Linked DNA regions of Exiguobacterium sibiricum 7-3. Each later gene encodes a partner of the first gene's protein in a complex. Links are inferred from orthologs where the notes say so. Each region holds a gene or a part of one and is shown on either strand. Other genes may lie near its edges. The genes, in order: uvrB and pcrA.

What was found.
Region 2: the proteins of uvrB (region 1) and pcrA are in contact, whole or in part, in a crystal structure (PDB 7EGT), measured with the Thermus thermophilus proteins. The link is inferred for Exiguobacterium sibiricum 7-3 from one-to-one orthologs. Residues at the interface, in WP_096411307.1 of Thermus thermophilus: Glu23, Leu25, Arg26, Asp27, Gly28, Glu29, Arg30, Phe31, Arg55, Glu326, Asp327, Phe328, Glu379, Ser382, Gln383, His398, Gly400, Arg401; in WP_096412145.1 of Thermus thermophilus: His654, Arg656, Phe657, Gln666, Asp668, Glu669, Lys680, Arg681, Leu682, Ser683, Lys685, Tyr686, Ala687.

Annotation. Positions count from the first base shown.
Region 1 is NZ_KK211190.1:647,712-650,936, forward strand. The notes cover bases 163-3,056. They hold uvrB (excinuclease ABC subunit UvrB), read left to right. Parts: upstream 163-572; coding sequence 573-2,540; downstream 2,541-3,056. Other genes in these bases: P402_RS0104220 (hypothetical protein), read left to right, coding at 163-405; uvrA (excinuclease ABC subunit UvrA), read left to right, coding at 2,542-3,056. Also shown: more of P402_RS0104220, read left to right, coding at 1-162; more of uvrA, read left to right, coding at 3,057-3,225. UniProt on the Escherichia coli protein: The UvrABC repair system catalyzes the recognition and processing of DNA lesions. A damage recognition complex composed of 2 UvrA and 2 UvrB subunits scans DNA for abnormalities.
Region 2 is NZ_KK211190.1:2,558,319-2,561,567, reverse strand. What follows is about bases 239-3,156. They hold pcrA (DNA helicase PcrA), read left to right. Parts: upstream 239-543; coding sequence 544-2,769; downstream 2,770-3,156. Other genes in these bases: ligA (NAD-dependent DNA ligase LigA), read left to right, coding at 2,784-3,156; tnpB (IS200/IS605 family element RNA-guided endonuclease TnpB), read right to left, coding at 239-422. Also shown: more of tnpB, read right to left, coding at 1-238; more of ligA, read left to right, coding at 3,157-3,249. UniProt on the Escherichia coli protein: A helicase with DNA-dependent ATPase activity. Unwinds DNA duplexes with 3'-5' polarity. Translocates on single-stranded DNA with 3'-5' polarity. Initiates unwinding more efficiently from a nicked substrate than double-stranded DNA.

The DNA.
Region 1 (3,225 bases):
ACCGGACAGGATGTCTGGTTGTACGGCTTGCCTGTCTTGTTAATTATTCACCTGATTCTGCATCAGCGGACGAAACGACTCAACCGGTCACAGACCCCGTTGTTCCTTAATGGAAAACGTGGTGTCGTCATTCTCGGGACGTTACCGGAGAAACCGGCTTCTGAGATGGGACTGATTCCGGGTGAAGCGATTTATAAGGTCAACGGAGAGTTCGTCGAGTCGGAGAAATCATTTTATGAAGCGATTCAAAAACATAAGCCGTATCTCCGTCTCGAAGTCATGAACCATAACGGAGACGTCCGGTTCGCACAGCGGGCTTTTTATGAACAGGATCATCACGATCTTGGGATTTTGTTCGTCAGTGAGCCCGGTAATAAACGGACGAAAATCCGGACACTTCAGTGAGTCAAAATCAAAATCCAGCTAAAAAAAAAGTCCAGCCGCCGTGCTGGACTTTTTCTTTTGGTGAAAAACGGGTAACTTTTAAATGGAGCACTTCAAAATCGAATGTTTGTTCGTAAAGTGGTACAATAAAAATAGATTTTGTGAACTGGATGAGGGGGAAGAATACGATGGATTTTGAGTTAGTATCACCATTTGAACCGGGTGGCGACCAACCGGTGGCAATTGAAAAACTGATTGCAGGCGTCAAGAACGGCGAGCGCCATCAGACGTTACTTGGAGCGACGGGAACAGGGAAAACATTCACCGTCTCGAACGTCATCAAAGAGATTAAGAAGCCGACATTGGTCTTAGCGCACAACAAGACGCTTGCCGGTCAGCTGTATTCGGAGTTCAAAGAGTTCTTCCCAAATAACGCAGTCGAATATTTCGTCAGCTTTTATGATTATTATCAACCGGAAGCGTACGTACCGTCGACGGATACGTTCATCGAAAAAGACTCATCGATCAATGATGAGATTGATAAATTACGTCACTCGGCGACATCTTCTTTGTTTGAACGCGAAGATGTGCTGATTGTCGCGTCGGTATCGTGTATCTATGGTCTCGGTAATCCGGAAGAGTACAACAACCACGTGCTGTCGTTACGTGTCGGAAACGAGATGGGACGGAACGAGATGTTACGCCGTCTGATCGATATCCAATATGAACGGAACGATATCGATTTCCAGCGCGGACGGTTCCGCGTCCGGGGAGACGTCGTCGAAATTTTCCCGGCGTCGCGTGATGAACAATGTGTCCGGGTCGAATTTTTCGGAGATGAGATCGAACGCATCCGCGATATGGATCCATTGACCGGTGAAATCATTGCCGACCGGGAACACATCTCGATTTTCCCGGCATCCCACTTCGTGACGGGGGATACCCGTCTGCAAAAAGCGATTGCGAACATTGAGGCTGAGCTCGAAACGCAACTCGCGAAGATGCGCGAAGACGGTATGCTGCTTGAAGCCCAGCGTCTCGAACAACGGACGAACTACGATCTCGAGATGATGCGCGAGATGGGTTACTGTTCCGGGATTGAAAACTATTCCCGCCACTTGAACTTAATGCCACCGGGCTCGACACCGTATACGCTGATCGACTATTTCCCGAAGGACTTCCTGCTCGTCGCCGATGAGTCGCACGTGACGTTGCCGCAAATCCGCGGTATGTACAACGGCGATCAGGCACGGAAACAAGTCCTCGTCGACCACGGTTTCCGTCTGCCGTCGGCGAAGGACAACCGGCCGCTCCGGTTCGAGGAATTCGAAGAAAAGGTCAGCCAGGCGATCTATATCTCGGCGACACCGGGTCCTTACGAAATCGAACATACAAAAGAGATGGTTGAACAGATCATCCGACCGACCGGACTGGTCGACCCGACGATCGAGATTCATCCGATCACGGGACAAATCGACTACCTGATGGATAACATCCGGGAGCGCGTCGCGAAAAATGAACGGGTTCTCGTGACGACGTTGACGAAAAAAATGTCGGAAGACTTGACGGACTACCTGAAAGAACATGGCGTCAAGGTCAACTATATGCACTCGGAAATCAAGACACTCGAACGGATTGAAATCATCCGCGATTTACGGCTCGGCAAATACGATGTCCTCGTCGGGATTAACCTGTTGCGGGAAGGACTTGATATTCCGGAAGTCTCGCTCGTGACGATTCTCGATGCCGATAAAGAAGGGTTCCTGCGTTCGGAACGGTCGCTGATTCAGACGATCGGTCGGGCGGCCCGGAACTCGGAAGGGCACGTCATTCTCTTTGCTGATAAGATGACCGACTCGATGCAGCGGGCCATTGATGAAACCGATCGGCGGCGAAACATTCAGCTCGCCTTTAATAAAGAACACGGTATCACGCCGAAAACGATTCAAAAAGATGTCCGTGGTGTCATCAGTACGACGATTGAGAATGATGATACCGTCGAAAAACTCGAGAAGTTCAACAAACTGAAAAAACCGGAACGCGAAACGTTGCTCGAACAACTCGATCAAGAGATGCGTCAAGCGGCGAAAGACATGCAGTTTGAACGGGCAGCTGAATTGCGAGACCTTATCTTAGAATTGAAAGCAGGTGCCTAAGTTGGCAGAAAAAAAGAACAAAATCATCATCAAAGGCGCTCGCGTCAATAACTTACAGAACATCGATGTCGAAATTCCGCGCGATCAGCTCGTCGTCTTGACGGGCTTGTCGGGATCGGGGAAATCATCCCTCGCGTTTGATACGATTTATGCGGAAGGACAACGGCGGTATGTCGAAAGTCTGTCCGCTTATGCCCGTCAGTTTTTAGGTCAGATGGACAAACCGGATGTCGATGCGATTGAAGGACTCAGTCCGGCGATTTCAATCGACCAAAAGACGACAAGTAAAAACCCGAGGTCGACGGTCGGGACGGTCACGGAAATTTATGACTATCTGCGTCTGCTGTATGCACGGATTGGGAAACCGATCTGTCCTAATCACGGAATCGAAATCTCGAGCCAAACAATCAGTCAGATGGTCGACCAAGTGATGGAACTGCCGGAACGCAGCCGTCTGCAAATTCTCGCGCCGATTATTTCCGGACGCAAAGGAGCCCATGTCAAAGTCTTCGAAGACTTGAAAAAAGAAGGATTCGTCCGCGTCCGTGTTGATGGAGAAACGATCGATTTGACGGATGAAATCGAACTCGAGAAAAATAAAAAACACTCAATCGAAGTCGTCGTCGACCGGGTCGTCGTGCGTCCGGACGCTGAAGCCCGCCTCGCGGACTCACTCGAGACGGCC
Region 2 (3,249 bases), 1.9 Mb from region 1 along the record:
AAACGCACCCACTTCAGCTTCGGAAGTTTGAGCTTGTTGCCGACGATTGAGACCTCGGGAAGCTGGTTCTTCTTTTCGATATTGGTCTTGTAGGATTGAACGGGATTGCGCTTCGACTTGAATCGAGGCCGTTCGTTCTGCTTCTTGAAGAAGCGTTCATACGCATCGGTCAGGTGTTTGACGCTCGATTGAAGCGAATGGCTATCGACTTCTTTCAGCCAGTTGTGCTCTTGCTTCAGCATCGGGATTTCTTTTGAACAAGAACCGTAAGACATTCCTTTGCCTGTCGCTTGATACGTCTCATCCCACTTCGATAAGAAGTAGTTGAAGACGAAGCGCGAACAACCAATGGTCTTCGCAATCAGGATTTCCTGCTCTTTTGTCGGGTAGATTCTGAATTTGTAGGCCTTATGCTTCAACATGATTTTCACCTCCTTGAGAGGTTTATACCCGAAAGGGAGGCTGGCGATTCACCTCCCACTTTCACTACGTTTAGAAGTGCGAGTACTCTCGCCTAATTTAGATAGAAATGAGGCTATTTAGATGTTTAATTTAAGTGAACAGCTTGTCAGCGGATTGAATCCAGAACAAGCAAAGGCAGTCAAGCATACCGATGGACCGCTGTTAATCATGGCGGGAGCAGGCTCCGGGAAAACCCGTGTCCTGACACACCGTGTCGCCTATTTGATGGCTGCGAAACAAGTCGCCCCGTGGAACATCTTGGCGATTACGTTTACGAACAAAGCGGCACGCGAGATGCGTGACCGGATTTCCCGGCTCGTCGGCGGTGTCGCCAACGACATCTGGGTGTCGACCTTCCACTCGATGTGTGTCCGGATGTTACGTCGGGACATCGAAAAAATCGGCTACAACCGAAACTTCACGATTCTCGATTCAAGCGACCAGCAGTCGGCGCTTAAACTTGTGTTAAAAGAACAAAATCTTGATCCGAAGAAATGGGATCCACGGTCGATGTTGTCGATCATCTCGAGTCAAAAAAACGAATTGCGGAGCGCGGAGTTTTACGCCTCGATCGTCACGAACCCGTACGAAAAAACCGTTGCTGAAATCTACAAAGGATACGAAGCCGTCTTGCGCCGCAATAACGCGCTGGATTTTGACGACTTGATCGGGAAGACGACCGAGTTGTTCAAACAAAATCCGGACGTTCTGGCGTTTTACCAACGCAAGTTCCAATACATCCATGTCGATGAGTACCAAGATACGAACAAAGCCCAATATGATCTTGTCAATCTGCTCGCAGCGGCGCACCAAAACTTATGTGTCGTCGGGGACTCGGATCAGTCGATTTACCGTTGGCGCGGAGCCGACATTGCCAATATCCTGTCGTTTGAGGAAGACTATCCGACAGCGAAAGTCATCCTGCTTGAACAAAACTACCGGTCTTCAAAACGGATTCTGGACGCAGCGAACCACGTCATTCAGAACAACAGCACCCGTAAAGATAAAAAACTCTGGACGGAAAACGCGGAAGGCGAAAAACTGGTGGTCCATACAGCAGAAAATGAACGGGAAGAAGCGTTCTATATCGTTCAGGAAATCCGCAATGCCTTACGTTACGGAATGAAATTAAACGATGTCGCGATTCTGTACCGGACCAATGCCCAGTCGCGGGCGATTGAGGAAACGTTACTCAAATCCAATGTTCCGTACAAGATGATTGGCGGCACGAAGTTCTACGACCGGAAGGAAATCAAGGATGTTTTGGCTTATCTGCGTCTGATTTCGAATCCGAACGAAGATTTATCGTTTGCCCGAATCGTCAATGAACCGAAGCGCGGAATCGGCGCGACAACGATTGATAAATTGCGTGATTTTGCCGACTTGCAGGGAGTTTCCCTGATGGAAGCGATTCGCGATATCGAATTGTCGAGCATTGCGCCGAAAACGGCAGCCAAACTGACGGATTTCCGGACGATGATTCTTGGTCTGCAACAGATGCAAGAGTTCATCAGCCTGTCCGAATTGGTGGAAGAAGTGCTTGAGAAGAGCGGCTACCGTCAAGTCTTAAAAGAAGACAAGACACTCGAAGCACAAAGCCGTCTTGAGAACATCAACGAGTTCATCACGGTTGCGCAAAACTTTGAAAAAGAGACCGAAAAAGCAGATTCGGAAGAACAAACGATTATCGCGTTCTTAACGGATTTGACGCTGGTCGCCGATGTCGATTCTCTGGATGAAAGTGATCCGGGTGAACAAGTGACGTTGATGACGTTACACTCGGCCAAAGGTCTCGAGTTCCCAATCGTCTTCCTGATCGGAATGGAAGAAGGCTTGTTCCCGCACAGCCGTTCGTTGCAGGATGAAGATGAGATGGAAGAGGAGCGTCGCCTCGCCTACGTCGGCATCACGCGGGCAGAAAAACGATTGTATCTTTCGCACGCGCGGATGCGTTCGCTGTATGGCCGGACCAATGCCAATCTCGAATCCCGTTTTCTTGCCGAATTACCGGAGGAAGTACTGGAACGGACCGGTAAAAAACCGAAACCATTGCCATGGGAAGATCGTCCGGTACCGCAAGGAAAAGCCGTCATCGGCCGATCAGTCACGAAACCGACTGCGATGAAGACGTCAGGAGCAGAGTCACTCGGGTGGAACGTCGGTGACAAAGCAGAACACGGAAAATGGGGCCGGGGAACCGTCGTGCAGACACGCGGGGCAGGAGACAGCTTAGAAATCGATATCGCCTTCCCGGAAGTTGGTGTCAAACGGTTACTTGCGAAATTCGCACCAATCAAAAAGGTATGAGTGGAGGCGTCAAGATGATAGAACAGGCACGAATCGAGGAATTACGCCAAAAGTTGAACCAATACAGTTATGAATATTACGTGCAGGATCAGCCGACTGTTCCGGACAGCACCTATGATCAATTGTTACGGGAACTGACGGAACTTGAAACGGCACATCCGGAACTGATCACGGCAGATTCACCGACGCAACGCGTCGGTGCTGCGCCGCTCGATGCCTTTGAGAAGGTGACCCATGATTTACCAATGTTATCGCTCGGCAACGTCTTTGATGAGACGGAAATTCGGGAGTGGGTCGCCCGCATCGAACGTTCACTCGGACGTTCGACGACATATGTTGCAGAGTTGAAGTTTGACGGACTCGCGATTTCCCTGAAGTACGAAGACGGACAACTTGTCCGTGGTGCGACACGAGGGGACGGAACGGTCGGCGAGAACATCACACAAAACCTGCGGACGATCAAAGCCTTGCCGCTCCGCC